Regions from separate parts of the Paenarthrobacter sp. TAF1 genome, predicted to be linked through region 1. Evidence: riboswitches for the same ligand, from Rfam matches in the RefSeq annotation. Region 1 holds a riboswitch; each other region holds the start of a gene.

What was found. A riboswitch is a leader RNA that binds a small molecule or an ion and turns the genes downstream of it on or off. The one in region 1 is predicted to bind glycine.
Region 2: linked by a shared signal. The riboswitch ahead of gcvP (aminomethyl-transferring glycine dehydrogenase) and the one ahead of cycA (D-serine/D-alanine/glycine transporter) in region 1 are both predicted to bind glycine.
Region 3: linked by a shared signal. The riboswitch ahead of gcvP (aminomethyl-transferring glycine dehydrogenase) and the one ahead of cycA (D-serine/D-alanine/glycine transporter) in region 1 are both predicted to bind glycine.

What each region holds. Positions count from the first base shown of each region.
Region 1 is NZ_JBFRDO010000008.1:48,629-56,235, forward strand. Features, by position in the region: gene AB4Y81_RS12580 (ExeM/NucH family extracellular endonuclease) at 1-1,778, shown strand, start outside; gene cycA (D-serine/D-alanine/glycine transporter) at 1,857-3,317, opposite strand; glycine riboswitch at 3,464-3,562, opposite strand; gene AB4Y81_RS12590 (FAD/NAD(P)-binding protein) at 3,638-5,575, opposite strand; gene AB4Y81_RS12595 (prolyl oligopeptidase family serine peptidase) at 5,636-7,607, shown strand, end outside.
Region 2 is NZ_JBFRDO010000025.1:26,793-34,399, reverse strand. Features, by position in the region: gene gcvH (glycine cleavage system protein GcvH) at 14-400, opposite strand; gene gcvT (glycine cleavage system aminomethyltransferase GcvT) at 500-1,633, opposite strand; gene gcvP (aminomethyl-transferring glycine dehydrogenase) at 1,643-4,489, opposite strand; glycine riboswitch at 4,668-4,765, opposite strand; gene AB4Y81_RS20010 (TetR/AcrR family transcriptional regulator) at 4,859-5,398, opposite strand; gene AB4Y81_RS20005 (MFS transporter) at 5,472-7,022, shown strand; gene AB4Y81_RS20000 (cyclodeaminase/cyclohydrolase family protein) at 7,029-7,607, opposite strand, start outside.
Region 3 is NZ_JBFRDO010000017.1:75,484-83,090, reverse strand. Features, by position in the region: gene AB4Y81_RS18030 (MFS transporter) at 1-290, opposite strand, end outside; gene AB4Y81_RS18025 (PucR family transcriptional regulator) at 460-1,968, shown strand; glycine riboswitch at 2,043-2,141, shown strand; gene gcvP (aminomethyl-transferring glycine dehydrogenase) at 2,290-5,136, shown strand; gene gcvT (glycine cleavage system aminomethyltransferase GcvT) at 5,148-6,281, shown strand; gene gcvH (glycine cleavage system protein GcvH) at 6,366-6,749, shown strand; gene glyA (serine hydroxymethyltransferase) at 6,746-7,607, shown strand, end outside.

The DNA of each region.
Region 1 (7,607 bases):
TGGGCAACCACGAGTTCGACGGCGGTTGGCAGGACTTGCGCGATCGAGTCATCGCCGGAGGAACCAACGCGAAGTTCGCCTACTTGGGTGCGAACGTCTACCAGAAGGGCACCACCACCCCGGTCCTGCCGGAGTACAAGGTACTGGACATGAACGGGATGCGCGTGGCCGTGATCGGCACCGTCACCCAGGAAGTTCCCTCCTTGGTAACTCCGGCCGGAATTGCCGATCTTGAGTTCGGGGACCCCGTGGAAGCCATCAACCGGGTGGCGGCAAAAATCAAGGCTGAGAACCAAGCAGACCTGATCATTGTGGAGAACCACGACGGCGCCGCTTCCGGCACGCCCGAAGGCGCCACTTTGGAACAGGAAGTCGCAGCAGGCGGACCGTTCGCCAAACTGGTCAACGAAACCACTCCTGACGTCGCTGCCATCTTCACCGGCCACACGCACAAGGAGTACGCCTGGGACGCACCGGTCCTGGACGCCAACGGCCAGCCCACAGGCAAGACCCGGCCGATCGTGCAGACCGGCAACTACGGCGAAAACGTGGGCAGCGTGACGCTCACGGTAGACACCGCAAGCAAGTCCGTCACCGCCTACAAGGCCGCCGTGGTGGACCGGACGACCGATACCGCCGAGAGCCTCGTGGCCAACTACCCGCGGGTGGCGGCAGTGAAGACCATCGTGGACAAGGCCCTTGCCCAGGCTGCCGAGATCGGCAACCAGCCCGTGGGTGCAGTGACCGCTGATATCACCACCGCCTTCACCCCGGACCCCGCCGGCGGGGCTCCCAAGCGTGACGACCGCGCGAGCGAGTCCACGCTGGGAAACCTGGTGGCGGACTCACTGGTGGACACGCTCAAGGCGCCTGAACTGGGCTCGGCGGAGATCGGCGTCGTAAATCCCGGCGGCCTGCGCAACGAGCTCTATTACGCACCGGACGGCACCATCACCTACGCCGAGGCCAACGCGGTGTTGCCGTTCGTGAACAACCTCTGGACTACGTCCCTGACCGGCACGCAGTTCAAGACACTTCTTGAACAGCAGTGGCAGACCAACCCGGACGGCACTGTTCCCAGCCGCCCGTACCAGCAGCTGGGTCTGTCCAAGAACGTCAACTACACCTATGACGCCGCCCGCCCTGCAGGTGACCGCATCACCGGCATCTGGGTGAACGGCGCCGTGATCGACCCCGCCAAGCAGTACAGGATCGGCACCTTCAGCTTCCTGGCAACCGGCGGTGACAACTTCCGGGTCTTCAAGGAAGGCAGCAACACCAAGGACACCGGCCTGGTGGACCGTGATGCGTGGATCAAGTACCTGCGCGAACACAACCCGGTGTCCCCGGACTTCGGGCGCCGTTCGGTTGCCGTCGCCAACTCGACGGCGGCCCAGGTGAAGTCCGGTGAGCCAATCACCCTGGCTGTTTCCAAGCTGAACCTGACGTCGATCGGCAGCCCGGCCAACGCCTCGCTGAACGCCGTCTTCGTGGACAGCAAGGGCGCCGCTGTGGCGCTCGGTTCCGTGCCGGTGACGGCAGGCGCGGCCACGGTGAACCTCAAGGTTCCCGCGGCGGCAGCTGCAGGTACCGGCACCCTGGTGCTGACCGCCGTCGAAAGTGGAACGGTGGTGAAGGCTCTGATCACTGTGGCGGACAGCGGACCGCAACCGCCCCAGTGCACCCCACCCACCAAGCCGTCCAAGTGGTACGACATCGTGGGCTGGCTGCGGTATGCCTTCGCTTGGTTGGACTACCAGAAGTGCTTGAGGGGCTGACCACTCCCGGCAAAAGCAACATAAGCAGGGCCCTTCACGCAGCCAGCGTGAAGGGCCCTGCTTTTGCGTTCGGGAAGCCTACTTGGTGGCCGGCTCCGGCTCGGCCGTCCTCTCAGCATCCCGCTGCAATTCGGCCTGGAACGCCGCGTAGCGTGCCAGGTGCGCGGGCCGGCGCCGAAGGATGATCCACGCGACCCCCAGAATCACAAACCACACTGGGGTGGCGAGCAAGGCAATCAGGGTGTCCGGCTGGGTGGTAAGGGCCCACAGCACGAAAGCGAAGAACGCGAACACCACCCACACCATCACCACGCCACCGGGCATCTTGAACGCTGACGACTCGTGCAGGTGTGGCCGGCGCTTCCTGAAGGCAAGGTAGCTGGCCAGGATGATCGACCAAACGAACACGAAGCACACCGCGGACACTGTGGTCACCATGTCGAAGGCCTTGCCAACGTCCTGGCCGGCGTACATGAGCACGACGCCGGACAGCAGCAGGACGCAGGACAGGAACAGGGCGTTGCGGGGTACTTTGCGTCCGGAGAGGGCGCCAAACACCTTAGGCGCGTCGCCCTCCTGGGCGAGACCAAACACCATGCGGGACGTGGAATAGATGCCGGAGTTGGCAGAGGACATGGCCGATGTCAGCACCACGAGGTTGACGATGGTGGCCGCTGCGCCGAGGCCTGCCAGGGAAAACATCGCGATAAACGGGCTGTGGCCGGCGGCGAACTGCGTCCACGGTGTGACGGACATGAGGATGATGAGGGCACCGACGTAGAACAGCAGAACCCGGATGGGGATCGAGTTGATGGCCTTGGGGAGGTTCTTCTCCGGGTCCTTGGCTTCGGCAGCGGTGGTGCCCACCAGTTCGATGCCCACGAACGCGAACACGGCGATCTGGAAACCGGCCACGAAGCCCATGAACTCGTTCGGGAAGAAGCCGCCATAGCTCCACAGGTTGGAGAAACCGGCCGGACCGGCGTCGGACTCGAAGCCGCTGAAGATCATGAACAGGCCAACAATGATGAGCGCAGCGATGGCCACGATCTTGATGAGCGCGAACCAGAACTCCGTCTCACCGAAGGCCTTCACGGTGGCCAGGTTCAGGAGCAGGAGAATGCCGATGGTGATGAGTCCCGGAACCCACAAGGGCAGGGAAGGCCACAATTCCTTGGAGTAGCCGGCGATGGCGATCACGTCGGCGATCCCGGTGATGACCCAGCAGAACCAGTAGGTCCAGCCGGTGAAGAACCCGGCCCAAGGGCCCAGGAGGTCGGCGGCGAAATCGCTGAAGGACTTGTAGTTCAGGTTGCTGAGGAGCAGTTCGCCCATGGCACGCATGACGAAGAACAGCATGAAGCCGATGATCATGTATACAAAAATGACGGATGGGCCGGCTGCGGAAATGGTCTTTCCCGAGCCCATGAAAAGGCCGGTGCCAATCGCTCCACCGATGGCTATGAGCTGGATGTGGCGGTTGCTGAGCTGGCGTTCGAGATGGGGTGAACCGGCACTCGCGGAAGGATGAATCGTCAAAGGAACTCCGTCGTTCAGGCGGCACAAGGTGCCGCATTGATTCGGGTTCCTCCCCGCTCTGTACGTGGACCTGAGAGTTTCCGCGGGCATGGGCCTGCTTGCACCTTCGGTGAGTCCGGTGTGGCCGGACTGCTTTCCAGAGTTGCCTCGCCGCGGCGGTACATGGGCCTGAGAGATTCCTGGGGAGGGTTTGCTCCTACGGCGCCTGACGGGATGTACCGGCAGGACTCTCCCGCCGCAGATCAAAAGCGCGCACACCCTTGCGGGTGATGCAGCTCACACAGTAACGAAGGCTGGCAGGCAACGCAAGCCTGTGACGGCTAGAGGCCCAGGATGCTGCGGGCGATCTCGTCAGCGTCGCGCAAGGTCCGCTGGCCGCTGGCATAGGCCCGCCCGGAGCGGGGACGGGCTTCGGCGGCAATGGCATTGCCCCACTGCGACGCGGACAACTGCAAGCCCAGAACGTACATGTTTTCCGTGATGGATCCGTTGGCGGCAATGGGACGGTAAGGGTGCGGCTCAACGTCCAGGCCGGTGGTTTGCATGGGCGTCCCCTCCACACTCATCATGATCTTGGTCCGCACCAGGCCGTCGGCCATGAGCTGCTCGAGCAGCGGAGAAATGTTGATGCCCACCCTGTTGGCGGGTGACATCGCTTCGATCAGGGTGCGTGCTTCAGCGGGTCCCTCGTGGACCCAGGGTGACGCCGCCCGGAACACTTTGGCGCCACGATCGACGCTGAACTTGGGGTCCGGTCCCACAAAACTCACGACGCCGGCACGCGCCAAGGCGGCCAGCTGCTCCGAACGCAGCGCAGGAGGTCCGCTGGCCAACCCTTCGACAAACGACTCGAACCAGCCGCGCAGCCCTGCCAGCCAGGACTCGTCGGTGATGCCGCCGTCGGCTACAACGGTCTTGAGGATGGCACGGCCGGTGTGGAGCGCGCCGATGGCCATCTTCACGGGGTCCGATTCGCCCAGCGCCGAACGCCGCGCGTCGTCGTCCAGGTACGCGGTGATCGCAGCATCCAGGTCACGCCGTGACGCGAACGTCCGGCCTGCCAACGGCGCCGCGAGCCCGCGCAGGTTCAAACGCCGTGATGCCGCCACATGCTTTTCAACCAGGACCTCCACGTCGCTTTCCCAGTTTGCCGTGGTGTGGGCATGCGGTTGGAGCGCGTCTTCGAGGTCGGCCAGGAACTGCGCCGGGTCCTTGATCGCGGCCGGCTGGGACCGGGCCAGCGTCGAGTAGTAGGCCCACAGCGCGTCCCGGTGCAGCAAGGGCCACAGGTCATGGTCGAAGCCGGGCTGGATGCCTGCGGCCCGGAACCGGTCCACTGCGTCCTCGGTCAGGTAGCGCATGGTGATGCTGCGCGGGTAATAGCCCTCCAAACCGGCCTTCGCCCGGTACGGCGTTCCCCTGCGTGACGCGGCGATGATCCTGGGCTCCCGGCCCGAGGCCCGGTACTCCAACACCCCGGCACCGGGCGCTCCGGCTTCAAGGAACTTGCCGCCGCGGCCTTCGGTCAGCTGGCCCATCACATCAAAGAAGTTCAAGCCCATGCCGCGGACAAGAACCGGCTCATTGTCCGGCACAACCTGCCAGTCAACGTCGGCGGGCGGTGCCGGCGGGAAGTACAGCAGGCCCAACTCGTCAGCTGCGCGCTTGAATGATTTCTGCTCCGGATTCAGCCGTGATTCGATGTGCCCCAGAGCCAGCACCACCGAATCGACGGTGAGCGTGCCGCCGTCGGCCAGTTCGACGTCGAACATCCCGTCCACGGGCCGCGCCGCAACGGCGAGCGTTTCATGGAAGGTGACTTCCACGCCGTCGGGCTTCCGCTCCAGCAACCCGGCCAGGGTTTGGCGCAGGTACCGCCCGTACAGCGCACGGCTGGGGAAATCGTGGGACTCGAGCGTGGCCAGCTCTGCCATTTCGGCGTCGTTCAGCCCGGCACCGTCGCGACGCCGGGCCTCGCGCCACTGGTCGAAGGAACCACCCGCCAACGGTGCCGCCAATCCGGAATCCTCGGGGATGAGGGTGGGATAGAACGACTGGGTGTTCATCAGGTAGAGGCGCGACTGTTCCGGCTGCCACACGTGTCCGGAGCCGGCGGGGTACGGATCCACCACATGGACCTGCAGGGCGGCGCCTTCAGCTCTCTTCGCAGCCCAATTCGCGAGCAACCGTTCGAGGACACTGGTGCCCCGAGGGCCTGCCCCCACAAGGGCAACACGGTTGATTTGGGATTTAGCCACGCTCCAGCCTAACTTCTGCGTGACTTGCTTACCGTCGAAGTGTGTTGCTTGGATGGGGCGATGACCACCACAGAAGCTGATCCGTCGCCACTTTCCGGGAATGACACCGCGCCGGCCTCCGGACCGCGCCACGCGGCGGAGTCCGCACCTGAGCCCACGGATGAAAACGCCTGGCTTGAGGACATCCACGGCGAAGAGCAGTTGGCCTGGGTCAGGGAACAGAACGCCCGCACCGAGGAACTGCTCGAAGACGCCGATTACGCGGCGGTCGAGTCCGGCATCCTGGAAGTCCTGGACTCCACGGACCGGATTGCCATGGTCAACAAACGCGGCGATTTCTACTACAACTTCTGGAAGGACCAGGAGCACCCCAAGGGCCTTTGGCGCCGCACCACCTGGGAGAGCTACCTCACCGAGGATCCCGAGTGGGATGTACTGCTCGACGTCGATGCCCTTGCCGCTGCTGAAGGTGTTGAGTGGGTGTTCCACGGTGCCGGTTTCCTCCGTCCTTCGGACGGCGCAGAGTACCGCTTTGCCATGGTTTCGCTCTCCCCCGACGGGGGCGACGCCGACCGCCACCGCGAGTTCGACGTCGAAACGCGAACCTTCGTGGACCCGGCAGCAGGTGGCTTCGACATTCCCACAGCCAAAGGCAACATCAGCTGGTTGGATGCCGACACCCTTCTCGTGTCCAGCACAGCTGAAGGCTTGCCCGCCACGTCGTCCTCCTATGCACGGACCGGCGTCAAGCTTCGCCGCGGGCAGTCGCTCGCGGACGCTGAGCGCCTGTTCGAAATTCCGGAGAACCACATGCTGGCCACGGTGGCGCACGATTCCACCCCCGGTTTCGAGCGAACCTTCGCCGTTGACTACATCGATTTCTACAACCGCAGTACGTGGCTGCTGCGCGACGACTCGTGGGTGGCCATTGACGTGCCCACCGATGTCAACATCAGCGTCCACCGCGATTGGCTGCTTTTCCGCCCCCAGGGCGACTGGGAAGCAGCGGGGGTCACGTACCCGGCCGGCTCCCTGCTGGCCGCAGATTTCGAAAGCTACCTGGCTGGCCCGGCTGAGTTGCTGGTCCTGTTCACCCCTGATGCGCACACGTCATTGCAGTCCTGGAGCTGGACCAAGGATTACCTGCTGCTGAACCTCCTCCGGGACGTCTCCTCCGAGATCAGGGTCCTGGATCCGTCGGCTGTTGACGCCTCAGGCTCGTGGGCCTCCACCGTCCTGGACGCCTGCCCTCCCCTGCATGACGTCAATGCCTACGCCGTGGATGATGAGGACGTCTCCGACTCCGGAGCCGGGAACGACTTCTGGTTGGTGGCCACAGGCTTCACGACACCCACCACTTTGACCCGGGGTACGCTTTCGCCTGCAGCAGCGCAGGACGCGGCCGACGGTGGCGTGGCCGACGGTGGCGTGGTGAGCCGGCACACCGAGGTGAAGCGGTCGCCGTCGTTCTTCAACGAAGCCGCCTACGAGGTCCAGCAGCACTTCGCGGTTTCCTTGGATGGCACCAAGGTTCCGTACTTCCAGGTGGCCTCCAAGGACCTGGTACTGGACGGGGAGAACCCCACCCAGCTCTCCGGCTACGGCGGGTTCGAAGTTTCCCGTACCCCGGCGTACAGCGGGACGATCGGGCGCGCCTGGCTGGAGCGCCGTACTGCGGGCATAGCGTCCGACGACGGGGCTGCCGCCCACTCACGCGGCGGCGTGTACGTGGTTGCCAACATCCGCGGCGGCGGGGAGTATGGCCCCTCGTGGCACCGTGCAGCACTCCAGGAGAACCGTCACCGTGCCTACGAGGACTTCGCCGCAGTAGCCAAGGACCTGATCTCGCGTGGCGTGACCAGTCGTCGTCGCCTGGGCTGCGTCGGCGGCTCCAATGGTGGCCTGCTGGTGGGCAACATGCTGACCCAGTACCCGGAACTGTTTGGCGCTGTCTCCTGTGGTGTGCCCCTCCTGGACATGCGCCGGTACACCAAGCTCTCGGCGGGCTACTCCTGGATTGCCGAGTACGGTG
Region 2 (7,607 bases), on a different contig from region 1:
CGGAGCGCGGACCTTAGGAGAGGTCGCCGCCGTTCTTGGAGGCGTATTCCTCTGCCGAGAGCAGCGGGCCGTCGGACTCAGCAGCGACCTTGAAGAGCCAGCCGGCGCCGTAGGGGTCGTTGTTGATCAGGGCCGGGTCCGAAACAACGGCGTCGTTGATTTCCGTGACCTCGCCGGTGACGGGCGAGTACAGGTCGGAGACGGACTTGGTGGACTCAACTTCGCCACAGGTCGCGCCTGCGGTCACAGTCGAACCGACCTCGGGCAGGTCAACGTACACAATGTCACCCAGTGCGTCGGTGGCAACCTCGGAGATCCCGACGGACACCGAGTTCCCCTCGCCGCGGGAGACCCACTCGTGCTCGTCGGAGTACTGAAGTTCGGGCGCTACTTTGGGCATTCTGTTTCCTTTACGTGGTCGAAATGAAAAACGTGGAGTTTTTGTACAGCTAATGCCTTTATAGCTGGGCTATGGGGTCATTAGCTGTACAAAAACTCGCTACTTTTGGCGCTTGTAGAAAGGCAGTGCGACGACTTCGAACGGCTCGCTCTTGCCACGCAGGTCAATGTCCAGCGCGGTTCCAAGCTCAGTGTGTTCGACGTCGACATATGCCAACGCTACCGGGTACCCGAGGGTCGGACTGGGCTGGCCGGAGGTCACTTCGCCGACTACCGCGCCATCCTTGAGGACCGGGTAGTGGCCGCGTCCCGCGCGACGCCCCAGGCCCTTGAGGCCCACGAGCTTGCGTCCCGTGGTGGAACCGGCACCGTCGGCCTTCAACGCAGCCAGTGCGTCCTTGCCAACGAAGTCACCTTCCTTGGACAGCGCCACCACGGCTCCGAGCCCTGCAGCGAAGGGGTTGCCTTCACGGGAGAGCTCGTTGCCGTAGAGCGGCATGCCGGCTTCCAGCCGCAGGGAATCGCGGGAGGCAAGGCCGGCCGGAACCAGTTCTCCTTCTTCGGCGACGGCGGCAATTGCCTGCCACAGCGCGGCAGCGGATTCGTTGGGAACGAAGATCTCGAAACCGTCCTCGCCCGTGTAGCCGGTGCGTGCCAGGAGAAGGTCCTGGCCGCTGCCTGCCACCAGGAAGGTCACCTCAACTGCGGCGTAGTACTTGAGCCCGGTGACCAGCGCGTGCTGGTCGGCCGGAACCAGGCGCAGCAGGATGGCTTCGGCGAGCGGACCCTGCACTGCGATCAGCGAGGTCCGGGCAGAGGCATCTTCAACCACCACGTCGAAACCGGCGGCGCGTTCAAGCAAAGCGTCAGCCACAACCTTGGCGTTGCCGGCGTTCGGCACCACCAGGAACTTGTCGGCACCACGGCGATAGGTAATGAGGTCGTCGATGATGCCGCCGTCTTCCTGGCAGATCAGCGAGTACTTGGCCTTGCCGTCCGCCATGGCCGAGATCTTGCCCACCAGGGCGTAGTCCAGGAAGGCTGCGGCTTCGGGGCCGGTGACCCAGACTTCGCCCATGTGGGAGAGGTCGAACAGGCCTGCGGACTTGCGGACCGCGTGGTGCTCGGCCAACTCGGAGGAGTACTTGAGCGGCATCTGCCAGCCACCGAAGTCGGTGAAGGACGCGCCGAGCTTCTTGTGCTCTTCGTAAAGGGCTGTGTAGTTCTCAGTCATGACGAGTCCTTAGTTTTCGAAGTCTTCGATCGGTGGGCAGGAGCAGACCAGGTTGCGGTCTCCAGCTGCGCCGTCGATGCGGCCAACGGGCGGGAAGTACTTGTCCTGCTTGAGGTGGTGGACCGGGAAAGCGGCCTGCTCGCGCGGGTACGCGCGGTCCCAATCGGAAGTTACGACGGCGGCAGCCGTGTGGGGCGCCCGGCGAAGCGGGGAATCCTGCACGGAGAAGTCGCCGTGGGCTACTTGGTCGATTTCCTTGCGGATGGTGATCATGGCTTCGATGAAGCGGTCAATCTCCACGAGGTCCTCGGACTCGGTGGGCTCCACCATCAAGGTACCCGCAACCGGGAAGGCCAGCGTGGGGGCGTGGAATCCGAAGTCGATGAGGCGCTTGGCCACATCCTCGGCCGTGACGCCGGTCTTAGCGGTCAGTTCACGCAGGTCCAGGATGCACTCGTGGGCCACGAGTCCGCCTTCACCTGTGTAGAGCACCGGGAAGTGCTCGTTGAGGCGCGATGCGATGTAGTTCGCAGCCAGCAGCGCGGACTTGGTGGCTTCGGTGAGGCCCTGGCCGCCCATGAGCTTCACGTACGCCCAGGAGATCGGAAGAACCCCGGCGGAACCGAAGCGGGAGGCCGAAATCGGGACATCGTTGCCTTCGGTCCAGGATGCCGCGTCACCGGGCATGAAAGGTGCGAGGTGTGCCTTGGCAGCAACCGGGCCAACGCCGGGTCCGCCGCCGCCGTGCGGGATGCAGAAGGTCTTGTGCAGGTTCAGGTGCGAGACGTCGCCGCCGAACTTGCCCGGCTGGGCCAGACCGACCAGCGCGTTGAGGTTGGCGCCGTCGATGTAAACCTGGCCGCCGGCCTCGTGGATGGCATCGCAGACTTCGCGGACGTCGGCGTCATACACGCCGTGCGTTGACGGGTAGGTGATCATGATGGCCGAAAGGGCGTCGCGGTGGGCTTCGATCTTGGCCTTCAGGTCAACGTGGTCGATGGTGCCATCAGGAGCAGTGGCCACCACCACGACCTTCATGCCGGCCAGCACTGCCGAGGCAGCGTTCGTGCCGTGCGCGGACGCCGGGATGAGGCAGACGTTGCGCTGGTCGTCGCCGTTGGACAGGTGGTAGCCGCGGATGGCCAGCAGGCCTGCGAGCTCGCCCTGGGAACCTGCGTTGGGCTGGATGGAGACTTGGTCGTAGCCGGTGATTTCGGTCAGCTGGGCTTCGAGGTCGCTGATGAGTTCACGCCAGCCCTCGGTCTGGGAATCCGGAGCGAACGGGTGGATCGAAGCGAACTCCGGCCACGAAATGGCTTCCATCTCGGCAGTGGCGTTGAGCTTCATGGTGCAGGAACCGAGCGGAATCATGGTGCGGTCCAGCGCGAGGTCCCGGTCGGAGAGCTTGCGGATGTAGCGCAGGAGCTGGGTTTCGGAGCGGTGGGTGTTGAACACCGGGTGCTGCATGAATGCGCTGGTGCGCTCAACGGAAGCCTCCAGCGCAAAGTCCTCGGCGGCATCGGTGACCGAAGCGCCAAAGACATCGAGCAGGCGGCCGACGATGTCGGACGTAGTCGTCTCATCAACGGAGATGCCAACAGTGTCAGCATCGATGCCGCGCAGGTTGATGCCCTTGGCCTCGGCGGCGGCGACGATCTCTGCTGCCTTGCCCGGGACGCGGACGGTGATGGTGTCGAAGAACGAACCGTGGAGGACCTCGACGCCGGCAGCCTTCAGGGACCCTGCGAGCGTGCGGGCGTGGCTGTGGGCGGTCTCGGCGATCGCTTTCAGGCCTTCGGGGCCGTGGTAGACGGCGTACATCGAAGCGACGATGGCCAGCAGCGCCTGCGCGGTGCAGATGTTGGACGTGGCCTTCTCGCGGCGGATGTGCTGTTCGCGGGTCTGCAGGGCCAGACGGTAGGCGGGGACACCGGCGTCGTCCTTGGAAACGCCCACCAGGCGGCCCGGCATGGAACGCTCGAGACCCTTCTGGACGGCCATGTAGGCCGCGTGCGGGCCGCCGAAGAAGAGCGGGACACCCAGGCGCTGGGCGGAACCCACGGCGATGTCAGCGCCCTGCTCACCCGGAGGGGTGATGAGCGTCAGGGAAAGGAGGTCGGCGGCAACGGTGACCAGTGCGCCGCGTTCCTTGGCCTCGGCAATGACGGCGGAGTGGTCGAAGACGCGGCCGGAAACACCGGGCTGCTGGAGGACGACGCCGTTGATGGCACCTTCCGGAAGGCCGGCTGAAAGATCGGCAACCTCAACCTCGAAGCCGAGGGCTTCAGCACGGCCCTTGACGATGGCGATGGTCTGCGGGAGGCAGTCTGCGTCGAGCACAGTCTTGCCGTCCTGCACGGCCTTGTTCTTGTTGGCGCGGCGCATCATGAGGACGGCCTCGGCCACGGCGGTTGCTTCGTCAAGCAGCGAGGCGTTGGCGATAGGCAGGCCAACGAGGTCCTGGACCATGGTCTGGAAATTCAGGAGTGCTTCAAGGCGGCCCTGCGAAATTTCAGGCTGGTACGGGGTGTAAGCGGTGTACCAGGCCGGGGACTCAAGGATGTTGCGGCGGATGACCGGCGGCGTGATGGTGTCGTAGTAGCCCTGGCCGATCATCTGGACCGCGGTCTTGTTCTTGGAGGCGAGCTTGCGCAGCTCGGCCAGGACCTCGACTTCGCTCAGCGCGTTCTGCAAGGTGAGGGCGACGTCCTGGCGGATGTCGTTCGGAACGGCAGTGTCGACCAGCGAGTCAACAGAGTCGTAGCCAACGGACTTGAGCGTGGTCTCAATGTCGGTCTGGCGGCGGGCGCCGATATGCCGATCGACGAAGGTGGTGGAGGCAGAACTAACCGTCACGAAGGAACTCCAGTACTTGGGCGGCGTTTGGGTACGCCACAGCGGCTCGGGTTCCTCCCCGCTCTGTATTGGACCTGAGAGTTTCCGCGTGTTGTCCGCACAACGAATCGCTTGCACCGTCGGTGAGCACAGCATCCCACGTCAATGGCGTGGAGTGCCTGCTGCTTTCCAGAGTTGCCTCGCCGCGGCGGTGCGTGGGCCTGAGAGATTCCTGGGGAGGGTTTGCTCCTACGGCGCCTGCATCACGTGCCTGCAGGACTCTCCCGCCGCAGATCAAAGGCATGTTCAGTTGTCTGTGGGCGCCACGCTGGGCACGCCACAAGGCTTAATTGTCCTACGTGCAAGGCCCTGCGGCAAATGGATGAGCAGTCACTTCCGCAGGCGGTCCAGGACCCCCAGCAGGATTTCGACGTCGGCCTCCCGGCCGGCGTTGCCGGCCCCCTGCCCGCCCTCGAACATCGCGTTGAAATAAAGGCCGTCGCCCATGTAGCTGACGGCCTTGGCGATCTCCGGTCCTACGTCTTCGGCCAGGACATCAAGCCACTGCTGCTGGATTCCTGCGAAGCGCCGCCGCGTTTCCTCATGGGCTACTTCAGCGAGCCTGGTGGCGGCAACGAATGCCCTGTCCATGGGGGTGTCAGCCCAGAGGGAGGACCGGATGAAGTAGGCGGCCGAACCGTCCGGCGCGGCCTTCATCTGCTCAATGTCTTCCTGCGCCAACTCGTCCAGGCGCTCCAGCAAGGCGCTGATCAGGGCTTCCTTGTTGGGGAAGTGATACAGCAGCCCGCCCTTGGAGACACCGGCCCTCTTGGCGACGGCATCCAGGGTAGCGGCCCGCTCCCCTACCTCGATCAGGAGGGATTCGTAGGCATCCAGGACGGCGTCCCGGGCAACTGGTTTTCGTGGCATGTGTACATCATTCCCTAAAGAATTGCGGGGGTTGAATTTGTAACTATACCGTCTGGACGGTACAGTAAGAGGCATGTTCTCGCCGTCCTCAACCCAAGCACCCCGTTCCGCCGCCCCCTTGACGGGCCCGGCTGCACCGTGGCGCGACTGGACGGCCTTGGCACTGCTGATGTTCCCGGTGCTGCTGGTGGCCGTCGATAACACCGCGCTCACTTTCGCCCTGCCGGAAATCGCCCGCTCCCTGGACGTGGGCGGCATACAGCTCCTGTGGATCGTTGACGCCTACCCGCTGGTGCTCGCTGCGCTCCTGGTCTCCATGGGCAACCTTGGTGACCGGGTCGGACGACGCCGGTTGCTTCTGATCGGCAGCACAGGCTTCGCGGCGGTTTCGGCTGCTACGGCATTCGCGCCGTCCGCGGAGTGGCTTATTGCCGGACGCGCTGCACTCGGCGTCTTCGGCGCCATGCTGATGCCATCCACGTTGTCCTTGATAAGGAACATCTTTACCGACCCCAACCGCCGTCGGCTCGCGATCGCTGTATGGGCTGCCGGATTCTCCGGCGGCGCAGCCCTCGGTCCCATCTTCGGCGGCTGGCTGGTGGAGCACTTCTGGTGGGGCGCCGTCTTCCTGGTAGCAGCATTCCTGCTTCTGCCGCTCCTTGCCTTTGGCCGGGTACTCATTCCCGAGTCCAAGGACGCCAACCCCGGCCGGGTGGATGTGTCCAGCATTGTCCTGTCCGCGGTCACCATGGCGCCCTTCGTTTACGGCATCAAGGAATTCGCGGTCCACGGCTTCGGTGCCTCAGCTGCTGCCTTCATGGGCTTTGGCCTGGTGATGGGCATTCTGTTCGTCCGCCGCCAGCAAAGGATCGAAAGCCCCATGCTGGATGTTTCCCTGTTCAAGAACAAGGTATTCAGCACGGCCATCGTGGCGAATGTTTTGTCCTTGTTCTCCATGACGGGGTTCATCTACTTCTTTGCCCAGCACCTGCAGCTGGTCGAAGGGCAGTCCCCCATGGAAGCCGGCATCGCCATGATCCCGGCCCTCCTGGCCACCGTCATCGCCGGCCTGCTCGTAGTACCGCTGGTCAAGAAAGTACGGCCCGGCTTCGTGGTGGCCGGCGGACTGACACTGAGCGCCATAGGCTACCTGGTGGCCGTCGTGGGTGACCACGGCAGCGGACCGGTGTTCCTCCTGTCAGCCCTGACGGTCCTGGCCGTCGGCGTGGGTGCAGCGGAGACCATCTCCAACGACCTCATCCTGGCGTCCGTGCCGGCAGACAAATCAGGGGCGGCCTCGGCCATCTCCGAGACCGGTTACGAACTCGGTTCCCTCCTGGGAACAGCCGTGCTCGGTTCAATCCTCACCGCGTCCTACCAGCACAACCTCGTCATTCCCGACGGCGTGCCCACAGAGGCGGCGAGGAAGTCCGGGGAGACTCTGGCAGGCGCGGTCGACGCGGCATCCGGGCTCCCCACCCAGTTGTCGGAGGCACTGACCACCGCCGCGCGGATAGCCTTCGACTCAGGCGTCCACATCACCGCGGCGATTGGGCTGGTACTGATGGCCGGAGCAGCAGTGATGGCCGCCGTCGTACTGCGCAAGGTTCCCAAAGCGCAGTAAGGGAAGCTACACGGCTTCCGTGGGTGCCGCCTTCTTGTCGACGTCGGCGGTCAGTTGGTCGATACGCTCCAGGGCATCGCCGAGCCGGCCGACCGTTGTCCACAGGCAGGGCTGCTGCTCCCTGACCTCCTCGAGGGAAGTCCCCGCGGAGGTCAGGGAAGCGAGGTCGAAGCTCACGTTGGTCCTCGCCCCCGCTATGGCCGCCCGCAGCGCACCGAAACCCACCACGACGTCGGCAACGAGGGCCGGGTTCCCGTGGGAAGCGAGCCAGCCGAGGTCTTCAATGGCGTCGATGGCCCGTTCACCCAGGACGGCGGATGCCTTGGCTGCGTCCACGGAGGCTTGGTGGATGGCTTCTTCGCGTTCCGGTCCGGGGTCGAGGCGGAAAGCAGCTCCGAAGGCGTTGGAGGCAGATGCGTCCTCGTCCGCGAGCCGGAGAGCCGCTTCCCTGAGCTCATGGGCCCTGGCATGGATAGCGGAAAGCTCGTCACGCTGCTGCCCCTCGGCTTCCGTGTACCCGGCCACCATTGACGTCAAGGCAGCCGCAATGGATAGCATCACCCCGGTGCCGGCGCCGCCCCCGGG
Region 3 (7,607 bases), on a different contig from region 1:
AAGACGGCCAGCGCTATGAGGTCGGCAATATACATTTTGTGGCGGCCGATCTTGTCCGTGAGCCACCCGAAGACGGCGCCGCCGAAGAAGATGCCTACCAGGCTGGCGGCACCGATCAGTCCAATTTCCCCGGTACTCAGCTGCAGTCCGGGGGTCATTGTGATCAGGGCGATGCCGATGATCGACAACGCGTAGCCATCGATGAACGGACCGCCGGAGGCGAAGAACGTCAGCTTTTTGTGGAAGGCGGTCAGTGGGGCATCGTCAATGAGGTTGCTTGTTGCGCTCATTGCAACCCTCTCTCGTGAGTGCTCTTGGGGAGCGGGGAAGTAGTCATTCAATTCTTGGGTGACCGGCGTCACTCCGACTATCCGTAGATCGACTACAAATGATTAAGTTGCATATACATTTGTCTAAACGGTGCTGGCGACCATCCGGCACACCCCGGGAGGCCAAAGCATGGCAATCACCGTCGCTGAACTCATTGCTGAGCCACAGCTCGGCCTGACGCTCCTCGCAGGCGCCGCAGGCCTCGACAACCGCATCACCTGGGCTCACACCTCGGACCTGCCCCGGCTCTGGGAGTGGGTCACGGGCGGCGAACTCATGATGACCAATGGTCTCTCGATTCCCGCCGACGCAGACGGGCAAGTGGCGCTCGCGGAGGCCCTGATGGACAGCGGTGCCAGCGCCCTGGCCATCGGAGAGAAGATGCACGCGCCGACCCTGACCGCGGAATTCCTGGCGGCGTGCGATCGGCTCCCCCTGCCCCTGGTCAACATTCCGTATCCGTTGCCGTTCATCGCGATCGCCAGGTCGGTTGCGGAGTCCTCGCTGCTCGAAGAGTCGCGTCGGCTCCGGCAGACGGCGCGCGTCTATGATCTGCTCCGCACCGCAGGTGCCTCCGAGGACCATTGGCAGAGCCTCGTACAGCGGCTGGCGACCGAGTTGGACGCGGACCTGTTCGTCGTGGATCGCCGCTGCCTCCATCCCTGGCACCCCGAAGGCGAGCCGCTTCCGGTCTTCCTCGCCGACGAGTGGGCTCCACTCTCCGGGCAGGTGTCGTTGGCGGGGAAGAACTTCCAGTGGCACCGCGTTCGGGGCAGGCACGTCCTGACCATGGATATCCCCACCCACGCGAATGCGCTCTTGGTAGTGTTGCCCAACGGCGAACCGCACCCGGACGCCGTCGTGCTCCTGCATGCGGCCACCGTGCTGGGACTGCAGCTTTCGCGCATCGTCCTGTCGCTGGAAGGCAGGCACCGCCTAGCGGGTGAGTTCTTGCTCCAGGCCATGGACGGGCGCTTGGGTGCGGCCGAGATAGAGAGCCGGCTCGCAGCTTTTGACGTTCCGCCACAGCGCTTCCTGCTCGCCTCGATCTCAGCGGACGGGTCCACAGCGGACGACGGCGACAGGCTGGCCAACGTGCACATCGAACTGTGGCGGCACGGGGTTGCGTCGGCGTCGTTGAAGCGGAACAACAGGTTCCATGTGGTGGTCCCTGCCGACGTGCCCGACGACGTCCTGGTGCATTGCGCCGGTGTGGATGCCGCGATCGGGATAAGTGCGCCGGCGGCCGTTGCGAATATCCAACGCGCGTTGCAGGAATCCCTCTGGGCGCTTGGTTCGGCCCGCGCCAACAAGCTGGGTGTGGCCCGTTATGCCCAGGGCCCGTCCTGGTTGGGCCTGACCAGTTTCGAGGAAGGGACCGCGTTGGTCCGGCGGCTCCTGGGCCCGGTTTTCGACTACGAGCAGAGCCAGGAAGGTGATCTCATTGTCACGTTGCGGACGTATTTGGACTCGCAGCGGTCCTGGCAAAAGACGGCGGCAACCCTGTTCACGCACCGGCAAACCATCATCTACCGGATCCGGAAAATCGGTGAGCTGACGGGCCTGGACATGGGTGAAACCTCCACGGTGGCCCAGCTCTGGTTCGCCCTTCAGATCCACGAGGCCATGCACGGGTAGGGGCCGCTTGCTTGCACTTTAGCGAAACCCCACGCTATGGTGTGAAGCGTGTCACTCGCGTGACGCAACGCTTTTGATCTGCGGCGGGAGAGCCCTGCCGGTACATCCAGTCAGGCGCCGTAGGAGCAAATCCTCCCCAGGAATCTCTCAGGCCCATGTACCGCCGCGGTTAGGCAACTCTGGAAAGCAGCTCGGTTAACCGGGCTCACCGACGGTGCAAGCAGGCAATCATTCCTGCGGAATCTCTCAGGTCCAATACAGAGCGGGGAGGAACCCACATCATCGTGGCGCTCAGTGGGCGCCTGAATCATGGAGTTCCTCTTGACTGTTCAATCAACCCCCACCGCTTTCGCGGACCGGCACATCGGCGCCCGGCGCCAAGCCGACGTTGACACCATGCTCAAGGCCATCGGCTACGACTCTGTCGACGGCCTGGTGGACGTCGCCGTCCCCGATTCCATCCGCCAGGACACGGCCCTGAAACTGCAGGATGCCCTCACCGAGGTGCAGGTCCTCGCCGAACTGCGGAAGCTCGCATCCAAGAACAAGACCGCGGTCCAGATGATCGGCCAGGGCTACTACGACACCGTCACGCCGCCGGTCATCCGCCGCAACATCCTGGAAGCTCCCGCGTGGTACACGGCCTACACGCCGTACCAGCCGGAAATTTCCCAGGGCCGCCTCGAAGCGCTCCTCAACTTCCAGACCATGGTGCAGGATCTCACCGGCCTTCCCGTGGCGAACGCTTCCCTGCTGGATGAAGCCACCGCCGTGGCCGAGGCCGTGCTGCTGATGCGCCGGGCCAACAAGAACAAGACGGCCAAGGATGGCAAGACTGTCCTGGACGCCGACCTCCTTCCGCAGACCATCGCCATCGTGAAGGGCCGTGCTGAGGCGCTGGGCTTCGAGGTGGAGGTCACGGACCTCTCCGCCGGTCTGCCCGACGGCGACATCAACGGCGTCGTCCTCCAGCAGCCTGGTGCTTCGGGCCGGGTTTTCGACCACTCCGGCGTCATTTCCGACGCGAAGGAACGCGGCGCACTGGTCACCGTGGCCGCGGATTTGCTGGCGCTCACCCTCATCACGCCCCCGGGCGAACAAGGTGCCGACGTCGCCGTCGGAACTGCTCAGCGCTTCGGTGTTCCGCTGTTCTTCGGCGGCCCGCACGCGGCCTACATGGCCGTGCGTGAAGGCATGGAGCGGACGCTCCCGGGCCGTATCGTCGGCGTCTCCAAGGACAACGCCGGCGTCCCCGCCTACCGCTTGGCGTTGCAGACCCGCGAGCAGCACATCCGCCGCGAAAAGGCCACGTCCAACATCTGCACGGCACAGGCCTTGCTCGCCATCGTGGCCTCCATGTACGCGGTCTACCACGGCCCTGAAGGCCTGAAGGCTATCGCCGAAACCGTCCACGGCCACGCCCGCACCCTCGCCACCACACTTGTGAAGGCTGGCCGCGAGCTCGTCTCAGATTCCTTCTTCGACACCCTCACCGTCCGCGTCCCCGGCAAGGCAGACAAGGTCATCGCCGCCGCCGAAGCCCGCGGCATCAACCTGCGGATCATCGACGCCGACACCGTGGGGGTCAGCGTTGATGAAACCACGACGCCGGAAGTCCTCTCCGCGGTAGCCGTCGCCTTTGGTGCCGGTCCGGTGGGGGACGCCTCCGGGTTCGAACTGCCCGAATCCGTAGTCCGCACCTCTGATTTCCTGCAGCACCCGGTGTTCAACACGCACCGTTCCGAGACGCAGCTGTTGCGCTATATCCGCAAGCTGTCCGACCGGGACCTCGCGCTGGACCGCACCATGATCCCGCTGGGCTCGTGCACCATGAAGCTGAACGCCACGGCCGAAATGGAAGCCATTTCCTGGCCGGAGTTCGCCTCGATCCACCCGTTCGCTCCGGACCACCAGACGGCCGGTTGGCGCGAACTGATCGAAGACCTGGAAGCCGACCTCACCGAGATCACCGGCTACGACCAGGTCTCCATTCAGCCTAACGCCGGTTCCCAGGGTGAGCTTGCCGGACTCCTGGCGATCCGCGGCTACCACCTCTCCCGTGGCGATGAGCAGCGCAACGTCTGCCTCATCCCGGCCTCGGCACACGGCACGAACGCTGCCTCGGCAGTGCTGGCCGGAATGAAGGTTGTCGTCGTGGCGACGGCATCCGATGGCACGATCGACCACGACGACCTGAAGGCCAAGATCGAGGCCAACAAGGACGCCCTGTCCTGCATCATGATCACGTACCCGTCCACGCACGGTGTGTACGACGCCGACGTCCGCGAAGTCTGCGATGCGGTCCACGAGGCCGGTGGCCAGGTGTACGTTGACGGCGCCAACCTCAACGCGCTGGTTGGCTTGGCCCAGCCGGGCAAGTTCGGTGGCGATGTCTCGCACCTTAACCTGCACAAGACCTTCTGCATCCCGCACGGCGGTGGTGGTCCGGGCGTTGGCCCGGTCGCAGCCAAGGCACACCTGGCACCGTTCATGCCCGGCGACGCGAACAGTGATTCTGCCGAAGGCGGCGTCGCGATTTCGGCCTCCCGCTACGGTTCCGCCGGCGTCCTGCCGATCTCCTGGGCGTACGTGAAGCTCATGGGCGGCCAGGGTCTGACCGAAGCAACCAAGTCCGCGCTGCTGGCCGCGAACTATGTTGCCTCCAGGTTGGATGAGCACTTCCCGGTGCTCTACACAGGTGAAGGCGGACTCGTGGCTCACGAGTGCATCCTGGACCTCCGCGAGCTGACCGCGAAGACCGGCGTCACGGCCGAGGATGTGGCCAAGCGCCTCATCGACTTCGGCTTCCACGCCCCCACGCTGGCCTTCCCTGTGGCGGGAACCTTGATGGTGGAACCCACCGAGTCCGAGGACCTGGCCGAGATCGACCGCTTCATCGAAGCCATGATCACCATCCGTGCCGAAATCGAGCAGGTGGCCAACGGTGATTTCACTGTTGAGAAGTCGCCGCTGCGCAACGCGCCGCACACGGCTGCCGCCGTCGTCAGTTCCGATTGGGCCCGCGACTACCCGCGTGAGCAGGCCGCTTTCCCGGTCCACCACCTCAAGCAGGACAAGTACTTCCCGCCGGTTGGCCGCATCGACGGTGCCGCGGGCGACCGCAACCTGGTGTGCTCCTGCCCGCCCCTTACGGACTTCGAAAACTAAGGACTCCTGAGATGACTGAGAACTACACGGCCCTGTATGCGCAGCACAAAAAAGCCGGCGCTTCCTTCACGGATTTCGGCGGCTGGCAGATGCCCCTCAAGTACGAGTCCGAACTCGCCGAGCACCACGCGGTCCGCAACGCCGCCGGCCTGTTCGACCTCTCCCATATGGGCGAAGTCTGGGTCACCGGCCCCGACGCCGCAGCGTTCCTGGACTACGCCCTGGCGGGCAAGCTGTCCGCGATTGCGGTGGGCAAGGCCAAGTACTCGCTGATTTGCAACGCCGACGGCGGCATCATCGACGACCTCATTACGTACCGTCGCGCTGACGATAACTTCCTGGTGGTCCCCAATGCGGGCAACGCCAAGGTGGTTGCGGCGGCACTGAAGGAGCGGGCAGCCGGCTTCGATGTGCTGGTTGAAGACGCCTCCGCCGAGACGTCCCTGATTGCCGTGCAGGGCCCAAACGCCGAGGCCATCCTGCTGAAACTGGTACCCGCCGAGCAGCGCTCCTTGGTGACGGAACTGAAGTACTACGCGGCGGTGGAGGTTTCCATCACGTTCGACGGCGGCACCCAGGACTTGCTGGTGGCCCGCACGGGTTACACCGGGGAAGATGGCTTCGAGATCTACATCCCGAACGTTGACGCCCCCGGTCTGTGGGAAGCGCTCCTGGAAGCAGGCGAAGGCCACGGACTCATCCCCGCCGGCCTAGCCGCCCGGGACTCCTTGCGCCTAGAAGCCGGAATGCCCCTCTACGGCAACGAACTCTCCCGCCACGTGAACGCCTACGCCGCAGGTCTTGGCCCGGTAGTTTCCCTGGCCAAGGAAAGCGACTTTGTTGGCAAGGAAGCACTCGCCGCGATCAAGGCTGCCGGTGTGGGATCCACCATCGGCCAGAAGCTCGTGGGCCTCAAGGGCACCGGCCGTCGTGCCGCCCGTGCGCACTACTCCGTCCTCAAGGACGGTTCCCTGATCGGTGAGGTGACCTCGGGCCAGCCAAGCCCGACGCTCGGTTACCCGGTGGCGTTGGCCTATGTCGACGTCGAACATTCAGCGGTTGGCACCATCGTGGACGTTGACCTGCGCGGCAAAGCGGAGCCTTTCGAAGTGGTGCCGCTGCCGTTCTACAAGCGCCAAAAATAAGAGTTTTTGTACACATAACGCCCCTATGAGGCCTTTTTGAGGGCATCAACTGTACAAAAACTCGAAGAGAGAGAAGGAATTGGAATGAGCAAGGTAGTAGCTGAACTGAAGTACTCGGCCGAGCACGAGTGGGTTGCCGCTGACGGGGACGGGCCGGTGGGGATCGGGATCTCCGCCGTCGCCGCTGACGCCCTGGGCGACATCGTGTACGTGGACCTTCCCGAGGTTGGTTCCACAGTGACCGCGGGGGAGACCTGCGGCGAGGTGGAGTCCACCAAGTCGGTATCGGATCTGTACTCGCCTGTGACGGGTGAGGTGACCGAGATCAACGACGCCGTTGTCGGAGATCCCGCGCTGATCAACAACGACCCCTACGGCCAGGGCTGGCTGTTCAAGGTCGCCGCCACCGAAGAAGGTCCGCTCATGTCGGCCGAAGAGTACGCAGCAGCCAACGGAGGCGAACTGTGAACCCGGCAGCCGTGACCGAATTCGAGCAGGTTGTGTCGGCGTCGTTGGACGCGAAGCTCTCCGAGCTGGACCCCGAGATCGCCGCGAAGATCGACGACGAATTGGGCCGCCAGCGCGACGGCCTGGAAATGATCGCATCCGAGAACCACACTGCCGTGGCTGTCATGCAGGCGCAGGGCTCAGTGCTGACCAACAAGTACGCCGAGGGCTACCCGGGCAAGCGCTACTACGGCGGCTGCGAACACGTTGACGTCATTGAGCAGCTGGCCATTGACCGCATCAAGGCATTGTTCGGAGCCGAGTACGCGAACGTGCAGCCGCACTCCGGCGCACAGGCGAACGCCTCGGTGATGCACGCGCTGATCAAGCCGGGCGACACCATCATGGGCCTGAACCTTGCCCACGGTGGCCACCTCACGCACGGCATGCGGATCAACTTCTCTGGCAAGCTCTACAACGTGGTCCCGTACGGGGTTCGCGAGGACACCCACACTGTGGACATGGCTGAGGTGGAGCGCCTGGCCCAGGAGCACAAACCGGCACTGATCGTGGCCGGCTGGTCCGCGTATGCGCGGCAGCTGGACTTCGCTGAGTTCCGCCGGATCGCTGACTCCGTGGGCGCCTACCTGATGGTGGACATGGCCCACTTCGCCGGCCTGGTGGCTGCCGGCCTGCACCCTTCGCCGGTCCCGCACGCCCACGTCACCACCTCCACCACGCACAAGACCCTCGCCGGTCCGCGCGGCGGAATCATCCTGTCCAACGACGCCGACATCGCCAAGAAGATCAACTCGGCCGTGTTCCCGGGCCAGCAGGGCGGACCGCTGGAGCACGTGATCGCGGGCAAGGCTGTCGCGT